Regions from separate parts of the Paenibacillus sp. YSY-4.3 genome, predicted to be linked through region 1. Evidence: riboswitches for the same ligand, from Rfam matches in the RefSeq annotation. Region 1 holds a riboswitch; each other region holds the start of a gene.

Region 1 (6,233 bases):
AATATTCGAGACATCAAGAAGCGTTATCCTCGCGAGGAGGTTCTTCTCCATACGACGGGAGAGGTTTCCGGGCTGGAAGGCATTCCAGGTGTCGAGCGGGTCGAACGCGGTGAGCGCGGCTATTCTCTGCGAATTTCCGATGTGGCAGCCGCACAGGACATTCTGCGCCGGGCAATGGAAGAGAGCACCGTCGAGCATTTTGAAATCAAGGAACCAACATTGAATCAAATCTTTATTAAAGAGGTAGGTGAATCGCATGAATAAGCTGTTGCCGATCATTAATTTTACCTTTACTAATAAGATTAGGACAAAATCCTTCGTCGTCACTACTATTATTTTCGCGGTATTGTTATCTGTCGGCATCCATGTGCCGTATTTCATTCAATTATTCACAGGCAACGAGTCCGCTGAATCGCAAATCGGCCTTGTCTATGGCAACCAGCCTGAGATTGCGGAGTCGCTGGAAGCCTTTGTCGACAAGCAGCCGGATGGCAAAATCAAGCTCGTAAAATACGAACAAGTGAATGAACAGTCGCTTATTCATGATTTCGAGAACGGAACGATCAAGGGCTATCTGGAGTTTGGAGAAGCTGCTGGACTGCAATTTCCGAAGGTCATTTATACCTCGAAAAAGGACAGCATGGATTTGACGCTTCAGTCGATGCTCCAGCCAGCACTAGAGAACGTGAAAATGCAGTACGTAACTCGTGGAAGCTCCCTTACGGATGAGCAAATCGCTGCGATAAGCGCGCCAGTCGTCATCGAAGAGCTGAAGGCCGAACAGGCCGCCGGGACGGGCAGCGCTGCCGATGTAAAGGAAGGCTCTAGGCCGGCGGCGATCAATTACGTTATTGTATACGGGCTGATCGTTCTGTTCTTCATGACCAATACGATGACGGGCAACATGATTGCTGCAGAAGTTACTTCGGAGAAAAGCTCGAGGATTATGGAGATTCTGGTGACGAGTGTCTCGCCGCTGACGCAAATGTTCGGCAAAATTCTGGGCATGTTCCTGATCGGACTGCTGCAGATTGCCATCTTCATCGCCGTCGTTGCCGCCAATCTTGCATTGCCGTACAATCAGGGTTCCTTGGCCGAACTGAATTTGGATTTATCGCAAATTAATTTTCAAATTGTTATCGTGGGACTTCTCATCTACATCTTGGGCTACTTCCTGTATGCTACTTTGTATGCCGCGGTCGGCTCGATCGTCAGCCGCACCGAGGATCTCGGCCAGGCAGTCATGCCGATTACAATGCTGTCGTTGGCGGCGTTCTATATCGCGATGTTCAGCTTGTCGACGCCGAACTCCATGCTTCTCAAAGTATGCTCTTATATCCCATTTGTATCTCCGGTAACGCTTCTGCTCCGGTTTGGCGTGGGGGATGCAACGTTCCTGGAAGTCGCATTGTCCCTAGTTATTCTACTAATTGCGATTTTCTTCTTCAGCTGGCTAGCCGCCAAAATTTATCGCACCGGCGTCTTGCTGTACGGCAAGCGTCCGACGTTGAAGGAGCTGCGCAAAGCGATGAAGGCCTACAAGATTTAATTCAGTATGAAATACAAAATAAAACGATATACAAAGGAGAAGGTAAACATGAAGAATTGGAAACGATCGCTCTTATCTCTCTTGATTTCTGTAGGCTTACTCTCTACAGCAGCTCCGGCAATAGCAGCTCCACAGCAAGCGTCGGTAAAGATCAACAACAAGAACGTTGAATTCGTAACGAATGCGCCTATTGTTGATCAAGGAACAACGATGGTACCACTGAAATCAACGCTGCAAGCGATGAATGTGGAGCTAAGCGATGTGCAGGATGATACGATTCATGTCGTTATTGACGGCAAGGAGGTTACGCTGAGCAGCAAGACGAAGCTGATTAACGGCGAGACGTACGCTCCGATTAGAGTCGTTGGGGAAGCGGCAGGTTACAAAGTACATTGGGATCAGCATTCCCGGACGGTGCTTCTTATCTCTAAAGCAACGGGTGAAGGTGCCCGCGGCTTCATGTGGGAAGTCAAAAATGACGGGAATACGGTGTACCTGGTAGGGTCGATGCATATTGCGGACGACAGCTTTTATCCGCTGCGTTCGGAATTCGAGGAGGCTTTTGCAGAAGCTGATTATTTGGGAGTAGAGATTGATCTTAGCAAGGCTGCGGATGAAGCTAATCAGAAGCTGATCATGGATATCGGGATGTATCAGGATGGTACGACCCTGAAAGATCATGTGTCCAAGGAGACATATGCGAAGCTAGAGGATACTTTGAAGCAAAACGGTATGGAGCCAACCGCCTTTGATGCCTTCAAGCCTTGGGTTGTAGAGTCCACCATCAGCACACTTAAATCGATGGAGGCAGGTTATGAAGCAACTGCTGGAGTAGACCTATATTTCATTCAGAAAGCCATGGAACGCAAAGTGCCGGTTTTGGAGCTGGAAACCTACGAGTCCCAATTGGGCATGCTCGACAGTTTCTCCAACGAACTACAGGAGAAGAACCTAAATACGGCGTTGGATAACTTCGATGTTTCGGTTGAACTTGTGGACGATATGGCTGACATGTGGAAATCAGGGGATGACGAGAGACTGCTTGAGTTCACTGAGAGCATGATCGAGGATCCGGAGTATTACAAAGCGATGCTGACCGACCGGAATATCGTTATGGCCGACAAAATCGATGGATACCTGAAAAGCGACAAAAAAGCGGAATATTTCATTGTTGTTGGCGCCGCGCATTACCCAGGCAAAGACGGTATCGTTCAGCTGTTGAAGGATAAAGGTTATTCTGTCGTTCGCAAATAATAGTTTTAATAATCTTGTCAAGCTGATTATGGTAAGTTATAGTGAGAGTAACTGAATATGGAGTGCGGGTGCTGGATGAAGTCCGGCTGAGATTGGAACCTGATGTTCCGGACCGTTAATCTGATCCAGGTAATGCTGGCGTAGAGAACATATCGAATTTAAAGCCATTCGTGTATTCTCGAATGGCTTTTTTGTGTCTTGCAGCCGGTAAATACAAAACGGAGGTAGAGTTAGCAGATGAGAGATTTTCGTTTGTACGCTATTACCGATGAGAAAAGCCATCCCGGCAGGGAGCTTGCCGAAGTGATGGAGGAGGCTATTCTTGGCGGCGCCGATATCGTGCAGCTTCGGGATAAGCACAGTGATCGGGCGGATGTACTGGAGAAGGCAAAGCGGCTTCGCGAATTGACCCGCCGGTATGATGTCCCTTTTATCGTCAACGATTATATCGATATTGCGCTTGAGGTGGATGCGGATGGCATTCATCTGGGCCAGGGCGACACGCCGCTTACCGTGGCCAGGAAAATGGTCGGCGGCAAAATCATCGGCATTTCCACGCATGCGATCGAGGAAGCGCTGCTGGCTGAACAGCAGGGAGCGGACTATATCGGCGTCGGTCCCGTATACTCGACGGCTACGAAGGCAGATGCAGCACCGGTGACGCTCTCCTATGTTCGCGAGGTGGCGGCGAAAATCCGCATTCCATTCGTAGCGATCGGAGGCATCAAGCTGCACAATGCGGATGAAGTAATTGCTGCCGGGGCAACGCGAATTTGCGCGGTGACCGAAATTGTAGGCAGTTCGGACGTAAGAGGAACATGCGAAGCCTTTATTCGCAAACTGGAGCAAGGGGGAGCGGTTCATGGGAAATACGCAGATGGTTGAGCTGAAGGTGAATGGAGTTAAGCACAGCTTGGAGGCGGGAACCGTTCAGGATGTGATCGCCCATTATGGCTTGTCGGGCAAGCCGGTTATCGTGGAAGCAGACGGTGTGATTTTGACACCTGAGCAGTGGGCGGATACAACGGTTGCCTCGGGGATGGTCATCGAGCTAGTTCATTTTGTGGGAGGGGGTTAAGCGGATGCGGGACGATGCTTTGCGTATCGGCGGCCGTTCGCTGTCGTCGCGTTTTTTTATTGGCACAGGGCTGTTTCCCAACCCGTTCGTACAGAAGGAAGCGATCAAAGCTTCCGGGGCGGAAGTGCTTACGTTTGCCATTCGGCGGATCAATCTGGACGCGGTAGAGGATGATTCCATTTTGCAGCATATTGAGGATGAGGCCTATCAATATTTGCCGAACACCTCGGGCGCAAGCACGGCCGAGGAAGCGGTCCGGATCGCGCGGCTCGCTAGAGCCTCGGGTCTGAGTGATTGGATCAAGGTCGAGATTAGCGCGGATGCAAAGACGCTTCTGCCCGATCCGATCGAGACGCTTAAGGCGACGGAAATGCTGGTCAAAGAAGGATTTACGGTGCTGCCGTATATTTCCGACGATCCAGTTACCTGCCGCCGGCTTGAAGAAGCGGGAGCTGCCGCGATCATGCCGGGAGCAGCGCCGATCGGTACGGGGCTCGGTATATTGAATCCCTATAATTTAGGGCTGATCGTAGAGGAAGCTGGCGTACCGGTCATCGTCGATGCGGGGCTTGGAACGGCCAGTGACGTGACGAAAGCGATGGAGCTGGGTGTGGACGGGGTGCTTATGAATACTCCGGTAGCCAAGGCGAAGGATCCGGTCATGATGGCGGCCGCCATGAAGCACGCGATAGAGGCTGGGCGTCTTGCTTATTTATCCGGACGAATTGCCCGGAAGAAGTACGCTTCCGCGAGCAGCGGTTTAGAACAATTCATATTGGAATAGCCCTATGAAAAATAGCGGCTGGGAGCGATAGCATGATGCAGAATATAGTGATTATGGGCGGCGGTATTATCGGATTATCCTGCGCCTTTGAATTACGGAAACGAGGCCATAACGTCACCCTGCTGGAGATCGGCAAATGCGGCGGGCAGGCCTCGGGAGCAGCCGCTGGCATGTTGGCGCCTTACTCTGAAAACCTGGAAGAGCCGGACGAATTTTTTCGGTTGTGCCTCGACAGCCTGGGGCTGTATCCGGCATGGCAAGAGGATGTCAGGCATATGTCGGGGCAAGCTTTTGAATATGCCAACTCCGGCAGTCTTTATGCAGTGTACCATGAGGCCGATATCTTGGCCTTAGAGGGCAGGCTGCTGTGGCAGCGAGCGTTCGGCTCCTCCGGCCGGATTGTTGAGGGTGAGGAGCTCAGGGAGATCGAGCCGGGGATCTCCAGCGAAGTCAAGGCGGCGCTATACACGCCGGAGGAGAGCCACATTTATGCCCCGCATTATGTGCAGGCGCTAGAACAGGCTTGCCGGGATATGGGAGTGCGTATCTTCGAACACTTGGAGAGCGTGGATATTGTCGATTGGCAACCAGAATCGAGGAAAATACCGGAGCAGACGCAATTTCTACGACGCGAAATTGTCGTGAGATCCTTGGATGGCCGAAAATTCGCGGCAGATCGCTTGGTGGTATGCTCCGGCGCATGGGCTCAGGAGCTCTCCGGGACGATTGCGCTTCCCATTCCGATTTATCCGATTCGCGGGCAAATATGCGCTTATCATAACGCTCAGCATACGGTGAGGGGTATGGTCTTCAACAATCAAGGCTACGTGGTTGCCAAAGATAACGGCACCGTCGTATGCGGCGCATCCGAGGATGTTGCCGGATTCGATACTTCGGTTACGGAGAAGGGCATAGAGCGGCTGCGCAAATGGAATAAACGGTTGTTTCCCTCTCTGGAAGGGGAAATCCCTTTTCACAAATGGGCGGGACTTCGCCCTTCCACCCAGGATGGCCGTCCTTTGCTAGGAGCGCTTGAAGCTTCGGATCAGATTGTCTTTGCGGCTGGCCATTACCGCAATGGGATATTGCTCAGCCCGGTGACAGCTAAAATCGTCGCGGATGTCATCGAGGGTCTTGAATTGCCTAGTTATTATCCGGCATTCGCGCCGGAAAGATTCAATCATATGATGATGCGGTAAACGCAGCGTTAACGTAATCACCTCTTCTTGTGGCGGGTATCGCCTTTCGCAAGAAGAGGTTTTTTGTCGTGGCAATCATCACCAATGCAGAATTTGGTCACCCTTGTTGACAACCTAAAGGTTCTGATTTATGATTTATACCCATAGGGGTATATGTATAATGCAAAGCGATAAATCATGATGAAAGGGAGGAATCGAATTGTTCGCATCCAAAGAGATTCAAGTCGATCAAACGCTGGACTGTAAAGGACTGTCGTGTCCTTTGCCCATAGTAAGAACCAAGAAAGCCATGGATGGAATGGATCACGGTCAAGTGATCGAGGTTCAGGCCACGGATGGGGGCTCGCTGGCAGATATTCAAGGCTGGGC
Region 2 (6,233 bases), on a different contig from region 1:
CCAATCGCGCGATGAACGCGGCGCATTCGCTGGCGGCCTCATATACGGGGGCTGCTGGAGTTCCAGCTGTTGGCCTTGATATGGTGCTCCCATTAAAGGGGCTTGGTTCTGGAGCTGTGCTTGATGCGGTTGGCCGTGTTGGTCCTGCTGTTGATGATGATGATGATGATGTTGTTGTTGTTGTTGTTGTTGTTCGTAATACAGTTGTTGCTGCTGCGGGTTTTGAGGGTTCCACGCAGGTTGGTCAGATTGCTGGTGATCATACTGCTGCGTGCCAGGGAAGGTGCCATGATTTTGGGACTGCCCTTGTTGATCGTACTGTTGTTGAATGTGTTGCGGCACTTGCTGCTGATGCAGTTGTTGCTGTTGTAGATGTTGATCGTGTTGGTGCTCCTGCTGTTGTGAGCTCTGCGGGTTCCACGGCGGCGGCCCGGACTGCTGACCCTGCTGCTGCGCTCGAAGAGACGATTCAAGGGCCGGATCATGGACTGCTTCCTTTTCAGCGGGCGGGTTCAGGGGGGATGATGCATATCCCTGGCCGTGTTTCAGCTCAGACAGTTGTTCGCTTATCCTTCGTAAATCTTCCTCCAGTTCTCTGATCTTGTTGTCTCTATCCAAGTTCATATCACCTCTGTTTGTTGAAAATGTTTGAACGATCTGACGAAGATACCTGATCAACCATTGACGATAACGGATGGCCCGCAATCCTTCAAGTCCATATTTTGGAAGTGAATACTTTGGCTTTAAAGGGATTATATGCTATTAATAACACCGCGAACAATAATTTCTGCTAATGAAAATTATGAAATTTGCTGAGAATTCCTCTCCTAGACGCCATTTGTGTGGTAGTATATGTAGTTGAGCCCGAAATAGTGGGATATCCGGTGGATTTATGACTGATGCGATACAATGGGAAATACAAAGGAAACAAGGAATTGAAAGAGGAGAACTGAACTTGGAAGATTATAATGAAATGCTTGAACAAATGAATATCCAGCATGCGATTATCGGGGAAGTAACGACAAGTCTGCCTGACATTCTTCAAGATCTGACGAAGGTTCGTTTGTCTGCGCTTGCTTCGGCCTGCAATTTGCCTGGACGTTCCAAGATGAAAAAGCAGGAATTAATAGAAGCGCTGACAGCCTATATGACCGACGCGGAGCATTTGCAATCAGCTCTGCTGATGACCAGCAGCCTGGAATGGCAATTGTTCGAATCGCTTCTTCGTCAACCTGTTCTGCAGAACAATCTCATTCTGATCGAGCACTATTGGTATCTTATGAACCGTGGGCTCGTATTTACTTATTTCAGCGAGGGCCAGCTTTATATCGTCATGCCGGATGAGATTAGAGAAGCTTACGCCAAGCTGGACCACGTGAATTTCCACCAACAACGAGCGGGTGCGCAGCTCGTTCATGAGTATATATTAGCTACAACCCACTTATTCGGCGCGATTGAGCCGGACAAGCTTATTGAAATTTATAATGCGCAGAACAGTGAGCAGCTCGATCAGAAACGATTCAAGGAGCTATTCGGAGAGCTAACGAGCAGAGAACAGAATTACACGATAGCTGAGGGTTTCATCATTGATGGATATTTGTCTCTTGAGGAATCGCAAGGAGATTTTAAAGAGCTGTTGTCGCAGATTAAAGGCAAGCCGCATTTCATTCCGAAGCGCGAAGAGCTGTTGAAATATGCCGAAGAAGATTACTTCGAGATGACGCCGCAGCTATCGAAGCTGAGAGCGTATGTGATGAAGGAAATTTCCCGGGATGCGGAATTGGTCGACTATCTTATCGACGATATTCAGCTAGCCTGTACGATGCAAGCGACTTCGGGCGAGTTGATCCATGAATTTGAGAGACGAGGTCTGAAATTCCAAAGCATGGAGCAGGCCGATACCGTTGTCGCTCTGATGAACGATGTATATAACCATACAAGACTGTGGATCCATAGAGGCCATACTCCGTTCGCGATGAACCGGATTTTCGGCAATGTGGAGCTGAGATCGGCACATCGCCAGCTAAGTCCATTGAACAAAAGCCAGGTGTCCGTCACCAAGATCGGCCGCAACGAGCCATGCCCATGCGGCAGCGGCCTCAAGTACAAAAAATGCTGCGGCAAATAATTTGAAATATCAAAAATTTGACAACTCTTGTAAAGACAGATACAGTAATAGTGAAAATGAATAGGAAGTCCACTAGGGGAGCCGTCAGCGGCTGAGACAAGATCTTATCTTGGACCCTTTGAACCTGATCTAGTTCGTACTAGCGTAGGAAAGTGGAGTCGGAATCCAATGTCTGACACTTATTACAGCAGCTTGCTGTCCGTGTAAAGGTGATGTTGAATGAGGCCGCTCCATTGATGGAGCGGCCTTTTTGGTATTTAAAAATGTGCGGCGTCATCCCTAATGGCTTCCTGGTCATGTTCACATTATATCCGGAGGTGGAGAACAATGAGTTTTACGCAGGAGCTTCGACAGAAGGCCGATGGTATTTTTCAGGCAATTTTTGAACACCCTTTTGTGAGAGGAATCGCTAACGGCGACTTGCAGAAGGAGCAGCTCATTCATTACGTCAAGCAGGATCATGAGTATTTAACGGCTTATATGCGGATTTACGGCATTGCCATATCCAAATGCTCGAGCCGCGATGAGATCGAAATGTTTAACCAGCAAATTTCTTTTATTCTGAACAGCGAAGTTCATCCGCATAATAACTTCTGTGCGGTTGCCGGAGTCAGCTATGATCAAATGCAAGGATATGCACTGGCTCCGGGAGCGCATCATTATATCCGCCATATGCTGAATGTTGCGCATGAAGGAAGCCTGGCTGAAATTATGGCGGTGCTGCTGCCGTGTCCATGGACTTACCTGGAGATCGGTGAGAAGCTGATGAAAGAAGTGCAGCCAACCGAAGCGCATCCTTTCTATGAGTGGATTCATTTCTATGCGACAAGGACGAATACGACTGCTAAGTTCTGTGAGCGTCTGGACAAATGGGCGGAAATTACGACCGAGCTGGAGCGCAAAAAAATGACCGAGCACTATTTGCTGAGCTGCCAGCTCGAGTACATGTTCTGGGATATGGCTTATAACGTTCAGGATTGGCCAGTGTCCATGAGTACGGCTGAATACGCCCTGTAGGGGAAGGCTCCTATATGTCGAAGGCATAATCTATCATTCTTACAAAAAGAAGTGAGGCAGATCATAATGAGTACACTTGAAAACGATATAACGGCACTTCTTACGAAGGTTCAGAGAACTAAACCGCTCATTCATAATATGACCAACGTGGTTGTGACCAATTTTACCGCGAACGGGCTGTATGCTCTTGGGGCGTCTCCCGTCATGGCTTATGCGCCGGAGGAAGTGGCCGACATGGCCCAAATCGCCGGGGCGCTCGTGCTCAACATCGGCACATTGACGAAGGAGCAGGTCGAGGCGATGATCATTGCGGGAAAATCGGCGAATGCGCATGGCGTACCGGTGCTGCTGGATCCGGTTGGGGTCGGGGCTACGGCGTTCCGCACGGAGTCGGCGCTGCGGATTCTCCGCGAGGTAAAGATATCCCTCGTGCGGGGAAATGCGGCGGAGATTGCCAACCTCATCGGCGAGACGCGCGAGATCAAGGGCGTTGACGCTGGAGACAGCGCCGACAATGAGAACGCACAGCTAGGGCTGCGGGCAGCGCGGCAACTGAATGCGGTCGTAGCGATTACAGGCAAGGAAGATGTCATTTCAGACGGCAGCCGGTGCAGGGTCGTCAGCGGCGGGGATGCGCTGCTGACCCAGGTGACGGGAGCAGGCTGCCTGCTGACATCGGTACTGGGCGCTTTTGCTGCGGTGGAGAAGGATTTGTTGCTGGCCGGCACGGCAGGGCTGGCATTCTACGGCGCTGCGGCTTCCCGGGCGGCCGAGCGCACATCTGAAATCGGCCCCGGCAGCTTTCAGATCGCCTTCCTCGACGAGCTGGCCAAGCTGCATCCGCATTCCCTGAAGGGACATGCCGCGGTACGCGAATTTGAGACTTCCGCCACAGGGGAGGAACTTGTATGAGCATAGCCAGAGCACTTACCATTGCAGGGTCGGATAGCGGAGGCGGTGCGGGCATACAGGCCGATCTCAAGACGTTCCAGGAGCTGGATGTCTTCGGCATGTCGGCCATTACGGCTATCACGGTGCAGAATACGCTGGGCGTTCAGGGCGTGTACCCGCTGCCGCCACAAGCTGCTGCAGAGCAAATCGATGCGGTAAGCACCGATCTTGGCGTCGATGCCCTGAAGACGGGGATGCTGTTTAGCGCCGAGATTATTGAGGCGGTGGCTGGACGCATCCGGGAGCATGGCTGGCGCAATGTCGTCGTCGATCCGGTGATGATCGCTAAGGGCGGAGCGGATTTGCTGCTGCCGGAGGCGGTACGGGCGATGAAGGAGCAGCTTCTGCCGCTGGCGCTGATCGTCACGCCGAACATCCCGGAAGCCGAGGCATTGTCCGGCATGAGCATCCGCACGATGGCGGATCGCCGCGAGGCGGCCAAGCGCATCTGCGCTTATGGCCCGGCCGTCGCTGTGATCAAGGGCGGGCATGATGAAGACGGCGAGCAGGTGGTTGACCTGATCTATGATGGAGCTTCGTGCACGGAATTGACGGGACAACGGATTCATACCGTTCACACGCATGGAACGGGCTGTACTTATTCTGCAGCGATAACGGCCGGACTGGCGAAGGGATTGCCGGTGCTGGAGGCGGTGCAGATGGCCCGCGGTTATATCCAGGCAGCGATCGAGGATAGCCTAGAGCTGGGCCAGGGGCATGGCCCGACGAACCATTGGGCGTATCGCCGCAGAAGAGAGCAGGAGCGATGAGCGGCGGCAGCATCTCTCCTGAGCAAATGCGCCGGTACTTGCGGATGTACCTGGTCGTCGGCAGTGTGAACTGCCGGGAGGAGCCGCTGCGCGTCGTAGAAGAAGCGTTAAGCGGGGGCGCAACGATGATCCAGTTCCGCGAGAAGGGCCCTGGCGCGCTGACCGGGGAGGCCAAGCTTGCGCTCGCTCTCGAGCTGCAAGCGGCCTGTCGCCGCGCCGGGGTGCCTTTCATCGTCAACGATGACGTGGAGCTCGCCGCTCGTATCGGGGCGGACGGCATCCATGTTGGGCAGGATGATGAATCCGCGGGCGTTGTTCGCGCCCGGATCGGCAACCGTATCCTCGGCGTGTCCGCGCACACGGTGAAGGAGGCGCGGACGGCGCTTGTTAACGGCGCCGATTACATCGGCGTTGGCCCGATCTACCCGACGATCTCCAAGGATGACGCGAGCCCGGTGCAGGGTACAGGCATGATCCAGGAGATGCGGGCGCAAGGGATCAAATTGCCGATCGTTGGCATTGGGGGGATTACCGCAGAGCGTGCCGCCGAGGTGGTGCGTGCAGGCGCGGACGGCGTTGCCGTCATCTCAGCGGTCACGCAGGCGGCGGATGTGCGTAAAGCCGCAGAAGAGCTGTTGGAGCAGGTAGCTGAGGCGGCCGATGTGGCTGAGCGACAATAGAACTGTACGAGTCACAAAGCAGGCCGCAGATTCATATTTGGAATCTGCGGCCTTTTTGCCGTAGTTTTTTTATATTGGCTTGCAGGTAAGCCGAAGATCAATCAGTTATTTGGTTTTAGAAACAAAAATTGGAATTATACGTCTAATTATACACGAGTCATATTTTTCCGCTAACGCACATATAATGTATAAACAGATGCCCCCTTTTTTTCGGTACAAACTATGCCGCACTCTATGAGGCTTAATAAAGACTAGAGAATTTGCGAACAAGATGATAGGAAAGGAAGCAACCCGCCTGGAGCGATGCTTTAAGGGGGATTGCTTCCCGAGCAGCAGCTTTATGAGTCTACTTCCGTTTCCGTTGCCTGTTTTCCTCATTTAGTCTTCGTTTCAGCATGTTCTGCAGCTTTTGCAGTGTCTGCATGAGCTTCGAGGCTCTTGACCTGCTGGCTTAAGAGGTGAATCGTATCGTCCATTTTATCCAGCTTTTCGCCCATCGTTTGCAGTAGGTATTTGATCAGAATAAAGCTTAGAGTAACGGGAAAACCGACGTTCGTGATCAGCGTGACCATATCAGCAACCTGCATCATCGCTCCCTCCTTTCTTCTAAATGTCCTTTCACTAATATAGAGAAAATAATCAGGGAGAATTACAACCAAAGATTTAGAAATAAATGTTATAATTTCA
Region 3 (6,233 bases), on a different contig from region 1:
ATGGCTTGCGAATGTTTCGGGAGGCCAAGGATAGCGAGAGGTATGCCGAACGAGTCGAGTCCACGGAGGGGGTATATGTTGTACCGGCTTTTGTAGGCTTAGGCAGTCCGTATTGGGATAGTGAGGTTCGAGGGGCTGTATTCGGCCTCACCCGGGGAACGAGCAAGGAGCATTTCATCCGCGCAACCTTGGAATCCTTGGCTTATCAGACAAAAGACATTCTTGTGGCGATGGAGAAGGATTGCGGCTACAAGGTGAATACGATGCGGGTGGACGGGGGAGCGGTATCGAATACGTTCCTGATGGCGTTCCAAAGCGATATCTTGGATGTTCCAGTTGAACGTCCGGCTGTACGCGAAACGACCGCCCTGGGAGCAGCCTATCTGGCCGGGCTTGCCGTCGGATATTGGCAGGATCTTGATGAAATCAGGCGCATCTGGAGTCTGGAACGGCGGTTCGAACCAGCGATGCCGGAAAATGAGCGGGACTCGCTCTATAATGGCTGGAAAAAGGCTATTTATGCCGCTATGGCCTTTAAATGAGCAATGGGCTGCCGAAAGCAGCCCATTTTTGCTTTGTATCGCACGCTTACCCGCTATTTTTCATAATATGTTTTGACTGTATCCCTTAACCTTGTTATACCACAAAACCCGAGCAAGGAGGGGTGACGCATTTTGAAGAGCAGCGATCGTAACAGCAAATTTCTGTTGACTCATCGTGAGCGAGAAGTTTTTGAACTCCTCGTGCAGGATAAAACGACGCGCGACATTGCGGGGCAACTATTCATTAGCGAGAAGACCGTACGAAATCATATTTCTAATGTCATGCAGAAATTGAACGTAAAAGGTCGTGCGCAGGCGGTCGTCGAGCTGATCAAGCTTGGGGAACTGAAAATCTGACGGTTTGGCCAAAACACGTCAAAGAACCGTAAACCTTCTAATTCTCGGGACGGCAGGCGAGAGAGTTAGAAGGTTTTTTGTTGCTTGGAGCTGGAAGCGTAGCTCATTTTAGTTTCAGAGTACAGGGTTGATAATTCCTCATTTTCCATATATTATAAATTAGTGAATTGAATAAACGGGAGCTTGGGCCAACCAGGCTGAGAGGATAGCTATTGCGCTGTCGACCGTATAACCTGATCTGGGTAATGCCAGCGGAGGAAACGTTCAAGCCTTTGTGTATACAAAGACCGCTTCTTTCGTTGCGGTCTTTTTTGTTGCACTCGGCTGCTACAGCTCCGCTTGAACCCATTCATTCTAAGGAGGAATAGAAATGGCAAGCGAAATCAATAACCACACCGCAGACCCCGAGATTTTAGCTTTTCCAGGCAGTCGTAAGGTATATCTTCAAGGCTCGCGTCCGGATATACAGGTGCCAATGAGAGAGATCGAACTTTCCCCAACGGTTCGCGGAGAATCGGTAGAGGAGAATCAACCTGTTCGGGTATATGATTGCAGTGGTCCTTACACAGATGCTAGCTACCATACGGATATAAGGGCAGGGCTTCCAAAGAATCGCAAAAATTGGATTCTGGAGCGGGGGGATGTTGAGGAATATGAGGGCAGGAGTGCTAGACCTGAGGACGATGGATATCAAACAGAAAAACATCATGAGCACACAGAGACTTTCCCCGGAATAGGCCGGAAGCCTCTTCGGGCGAAAGCCGGTTGTAATGTGACGCAAATGCACTATGCAAGAAAAGGAGTCATCACTCCTGAAATGGAGTATATTTCGATCCGGGAGAACGTAGACCCGGAATTCGTTCGCAAGGAAGTCGCTGAAGGCAGAGCAATTATACCATCGAATATCAATCACCCTGAGAGCGAGCCCATGATCATCGGTCGGAATTTTCTAGTCAAAATCAATGCAAACATCGGCAACTCGGCCGTCGCCTCCTCTATTGAGGAGGAAGTCGAGAAGATGAGATGGGCGACCCGTTGGGGCGCTGACACGATTATGGATCTTTCCACGGGGAAGAACATTCACTCGACGCGGGAATGGATTATCCGCAATTCACCGGTGCCTGTAGGCACAGTTCCGCTCTATCAAGCATTGGAGAAGGTAGGCGGAAAGACCGAGGAGTTAAGCTGGGAAGTCTACCGCGATACATTGATCGAGCAAGCGGAGCAGGGCGTTGACTATTTTACGATCCATGCTGGAGTGCTTCTGCGGTATATTCCAATGACGGCTAAGCGAGTTACGGGCATTGTATCCCGCGGCGGTTCCATCATGGCGGCCTGGTGCCTTGCTCATCATCAAGAAAATTTTCTCTATACCCATTTCGAAGAAATTTGTGAAATCATGAAAAGCTATAATATCGCCTTTTCGCTTGGTGACGGCCTGCGGCCAGGTTCGATTGCGGATGCCAATGACGAGGCTCAGTTCGCTGAGCTGGAGACGCTCGGCGAACTGACCCAAATCGCTTGGAAGCATGACGTTCAGGTGATGATCGAAGGGCCCGGCCACGTGCCGATGCATTTGATTAAAGAAAATGTAGATAAACAAATGGAGGTTTGCCAGGAAGCCCCTTTCTATACCCTAGGTCCGCTAACGACCGATATTGCCCCGGGCTACGATCATATTACTTCTGCGATCGGAGCCGCGATGATCGGTTGGTTTGGGACTGCAATGTTGTGCTACGTAACCCCTAAGGAGCATCTGGGCTTGCCCAATAAAGACGATGTCCGCGAGGGAGTCATCGCTTATAAAATAGCTGCGCATGCAGCCGACCTAGCGAAGGGGCATCCTGGGGCCCAAGAAAGAGATAACGCGTTATCCAAGGCGCGGTTCGAATTCCGCTGGAGAGACCAGTTCAACCTCTCGCTCGATCCGGAGAGGGCTATGGAGTATCATGATGAAACGCTGCCTGCGGAAGGCGCCAAGACCGCTCACTTTTGTTCCATGTGCGGCCCTAAATTTTGCAGTATGCGAATCACACAGGATATCCGTGATTATGCTAGGAAGCATGGACTTGAAGAAGGGGAGGCTATTGCCAAAGGCTTCAAGGAAAAGTCACAGCAGTTCAAAGAAACGGGAAATGTCATTTATCGATAGCTAGCTTATTAAGCCTCCTAGCATCTTGCCCGAAATGGGAAGGAGCTAGGAGGCTTTTTGTCGTACTACAAATCAAATCGAATCCTTTTTCACCAATTGCCGCCGGTAATCTCTGGGCGTCATACCATAGGTCTTGTGGAATACTTTGCTGAAATAACGGGGATCCTTGTAGCCGACCAGTTCCCCAACGGCATACTGCGTCAGCTCTGGGTTTTTCAGCAATTCGCATGCTTTTTCCATCCGGATTTGCGTCAAATAGGAGAGGAAGGTCTGTCCGGTGACCGACTTGAACACCTGTCCAAAATACTGTGTCGTTAGGTGGAACTGTTCAGCGGCTTCCTTCAGGCTGATGTCTTTGTCCAGATGATCATGCATATACGCAATAGCCCGCTCCACTACGGTCTCATGATAGGTCATGGGTACCAGCTCGGGATCGGCTTCCTCAATGTTCTGCGGCCGTGACGTATTCTTTGCTAGAATGTCGTCCACGATGGCAAGCAGTTCGTCCGTATCGATCGGTTTAAGTACATATCCGGCAGCCCGGTATTTCATCGCCTTCTTAACGTAATCGAACTCCTCATACCCGCTGATGACGATCATATGGATCTCCGGCCGATGCTTGTGTAAATGCTCCATCAGCTCAAGTCCGTTCATATCCGGCATTTGGATATCCGTTATAAGCAGGTCGATGCGGGTACGCTCTAACCAATCGATCACCTCGCGGCCGCTGGCCGCGGTGCCGACGACATCGATCCCCCGTTCTGTCCACTCCTCCATTGTGCTCAGGCTTTCCGAAATAATGCGTTCATCATCTGCGATCAATAGCCGGCAGGTCATCCGTGTTCCCTCCTTGGAAGCATAATCGTCACTTTCATTCCCCGGTTGGTATCGCTGTCCAGCATAATGCCGTAGCGGGTTCCGAAATGGTACTTGATCCGCGCCTGAACGTTAAACAGTCCGATGTGCTCCTGCTTTTTCGATAACTGCTCATAATCATTTGCCAGCGCTTCTTGAAGCGGCTTCAATTCCTCCTTATCCATGCCGACGCCGTAGTCCTGAATGACGATCCAGACCACATCGTCCTCGATCCAACCCTTCACCTCAATGCAGCCTCCGTTTTGCTTCGGATCCAGGCCGTGCATAATGGCGTTTTCGAGAATCGGTTGAAAAATCCACTTTACCGTGTAAAGATCATAAATTTCTTCCTCGACCTGGATCGTATAACTGATCTGCTTCTTCAGCCGCAGCTGGTGGATTTCCAGATACAGCCGCAGGTACTCCAGCTCCTTGGAGAACGGCACCAACTCCTCGAAAGAGCTGATACTGATCCGCAGCAATTTGCCGAGCAGGACGATCATTTTACTGATATCCTTCTCCTTGCTCTGCCGGGCCAGTGAATTGATGGACTCCAGGGTATTGTACAAAAAATGAGGGTTGATCTGGGCCTGAAGGGCGGCAACCTCCGCGATCCGCTTATGATTTTGTTCCGTGTAGACAAGCTCGATCAAGTCTTTGATTTTTTTGACCATTTTGTTATAGCCGATCCCCAGCAGGCCGATTTCATCTTTGGCCGTAATTTGAAATTGCTCATCGAAATTGCCCTGCTCGACCTCCTTCATTAGCAGGCGAAGCTGCTTGATTGGCCTCGAAAAGCGGGTCGAAATGAACAGGGAAGCGACCGCACCGATGAGCAGACTGACGATGATGGCGCTTACAAATATTTTGCGAATATTATAAACTGGCTCGTACCACTTATTCTCGAGAAAATAAGCAGACATCGTCCATCCGGTCGTCGGCTCCGTTCGCTGAACAAGGCGATACTTCGATAAATCGCCGGGCAAAGTATGGTGGGCTTCGTTATGTGGATAGACTACCGTTCCCTGCTGATCCTGAATGTAGAAACGCAGTGAATCCTCGGACTCGTTCATGCCAAATGCCGGATCCGCCGAAAACAAATGGCTCAGCGCATCAAGATCGAAATCGATAATAAGCAGGCCTGTAGCCCGCAAATCGATGCTGTGCAGCTTGCGCACGAAGGAGAATACCTTCTGGCCGCTGTTCAAGTTGCTGTACGGCCTTAGATGCAAAGGGGTTACATACGCTCTCTCCTGCAGCTGAGCTTCTTCCGGCAGCCAGTCGAAGCGGGAGAAGTTCTCGTTGTCCCGATTGAGGGAATAGCCGTAGTAATACACGAACTGGTTGCTGCTGACAAGCGTAATGCCTGTATTTTCCGGCCGAATCGAATTTGCGCTCTTCATGATGTCGTCTATTCTCGGAAAAGACGCATAATAATCAGACTCGCTCCTGTTCTTCAGGAAGTCGGAGACGACCGAGCTCATGGCGATGGCATCGCTCATACGATTCAAGTCATTAAGGTAAATGGACAGCACTTTGAAATTGCGGTTAAAGGTCGATTCCGCCTCACTATTCAACTGCCGGTTGAGCGAGGAGGCAGAGTTCCGGTACGTAATCCAGCCTAGAAATAGCAGCAGCACCGTAAACAAAATAAAGAAGGAGACGAACAATTTCGCGAATAACGTGTGGTAGAATTTCATCGCTCATCCTTCTTTCTTTAGGATTATTCTAAATTAGCAAAAGTTTTTTCTGAAATCAATGGTCAGCTTAACCAGTCCTCATGAACCGTTTTTTTTTCACCTTTTTCAATGTTTTGTCACATTTTCACCGGAAGAAGAAGGCGGTATAGTTGTGCATAAGCCGGCTTGACACAAACAACAGGGGGTATGAGAACAGCATGAAAAGAAGATTACAGCTTATCGCTAGTTTGCTTTTGATTTTCGCGCTTGTATTATCGGGTTGCCAGTCGCCAGCAGGGTCTTCTTCCAAACAGAATGAAAGCGGTGCCAAGTCGAACGGGGCTTCCAGTCAGCAGGCTGGTGGAGACAGAACGCTAAGATTGATGATTCCGAACTATTTTAACGATTTGGAGAAAAATATTTGGTCCAACGTCGTCAAAAACTTTGAAAATGACAATCCAGGCATCAAAGTGGAGCTGACGACCGGCGACATGCAGGTGGAGAACGGCAAGCTGACTACGATTCTGCAATCCGGGGTTACACCTCCGGATGCCATGCTTATCAATGCTGGCGCAGGCCGCGTAAAGATATTGGCCGACGCCAACCTAATCAAGCCGTTGGACGAGGAATACAAAGAAAACGGCTGGC

What was found. A riboswitch is a leader RNA that binds a small molecule or an ion and turns the genes downstream of it on or off. The one in region 1 is predicted to bind thiamine pyrophosphate.
Region 2: another riboswitch for thiamine pyrophosphate. It lies ahead of tenA (thiaminase II); the one in region 1 lies ahead of thiE (thiamine phosphate synthase).
Region 3: another riboswitch for thiamine pyrophosphate. It lies ahead of thiC (phosphomethylpyrimidine synthase ThiC); the one in region 1 lies ahead of thiE (thiamine phosphate synthase).

The regions. Positions count from the first base shown of each region.
Region 1 covers NZ_BAABMC010000002.1:85,040-91,272, reverse strand. The annotation lists gene ACYUJT_RS07300 (ABC transporter ATP-binding protein) at 1-264, shown strand, start outside; gene ACYUJT_RS07295 (ABC transporter permease) at 257-1,549, shown strand; gene ACYUJT_RS07290 (TraB/GumN family protein) at 1,598-2,803, shown strand; TPP riboswitch at 2,858-2,967, shown strand; gene thiE (thiamine phosphate synthase) at 3,041-3,688, shown strand; gene thiS (sulfur carrier protein ThiS) at 3,666-3,881, shown strand; gene ACYUJT_RS07275 (thiazole synthase) at 3,886-4,665, shown strand; gene thiO (glycine oxidase ThiO) at 4,698-5,864, shown strand; gene ACYUJT_RS07265 (sulfurtransferase TusA family protein) at 6,064-6,233, shown strand, end outside.
Region 2 covers NZ_BAABMC010000001.1:23,591-29,823, forward strand. The annotation lists gene ACYUJT_RS00100 (DUF2339 domain-containing protein) at 1-93, opposite strand, end outside; gene ACYUJT_RS00105 (hypothetical protein) at 93-485, opposite strand; gene ACYUJT_RS00110 (SEC-C metal-binding domain-containing protein) at 956-2,128, shown strand; TPP riboswitch at 2,193-2,296, shown strand; gene tenA (thiaminase II) at 2,456-3,145, shown strand; gene thiM (hydroxyethylthiazole kinase) at 3,212-4,057, shown strand; gene thiD (bifunctional hydroxymethylpyrimidine kinase/phosphomethylpyrimidine kinase) at 4,054-4,866, shown strand; gene thiE (thiamine phosphate synthase) at 4,863-5,546, shown strand; gene ACYUJT_RS00135 (hypothetical protein) at 5,921-6,133, opposite strand.
Region 3 covers NZ_BAABMC010000001.1:212,219-218,451, forward strand. The annotation lists gene glpK (glycerol kinase GlpK) at 1-542, shown strand, start outside; gene ACYUJT_RS00925 (helix-turn-helix domain-containing protein) at 675-899, shown strand; TPP riboswitch at 1,065-1,176, shown strand; gene thiC (phosphomethylpyrimidine synthase ThiC) at 1,270-3,051, shown strand; gene ACYUJT_RS00935 (response regulator transcription factor) at 3,124-3,888, opposite strand; gene ACYUJT_RS00940 (sensor histidine kinase) at 3,885-5,606, opposite strand; gene ACYUJT_RS00945 (ABC transporter substrate-binding protein) at 5,804-6,233, shown strand, end outside.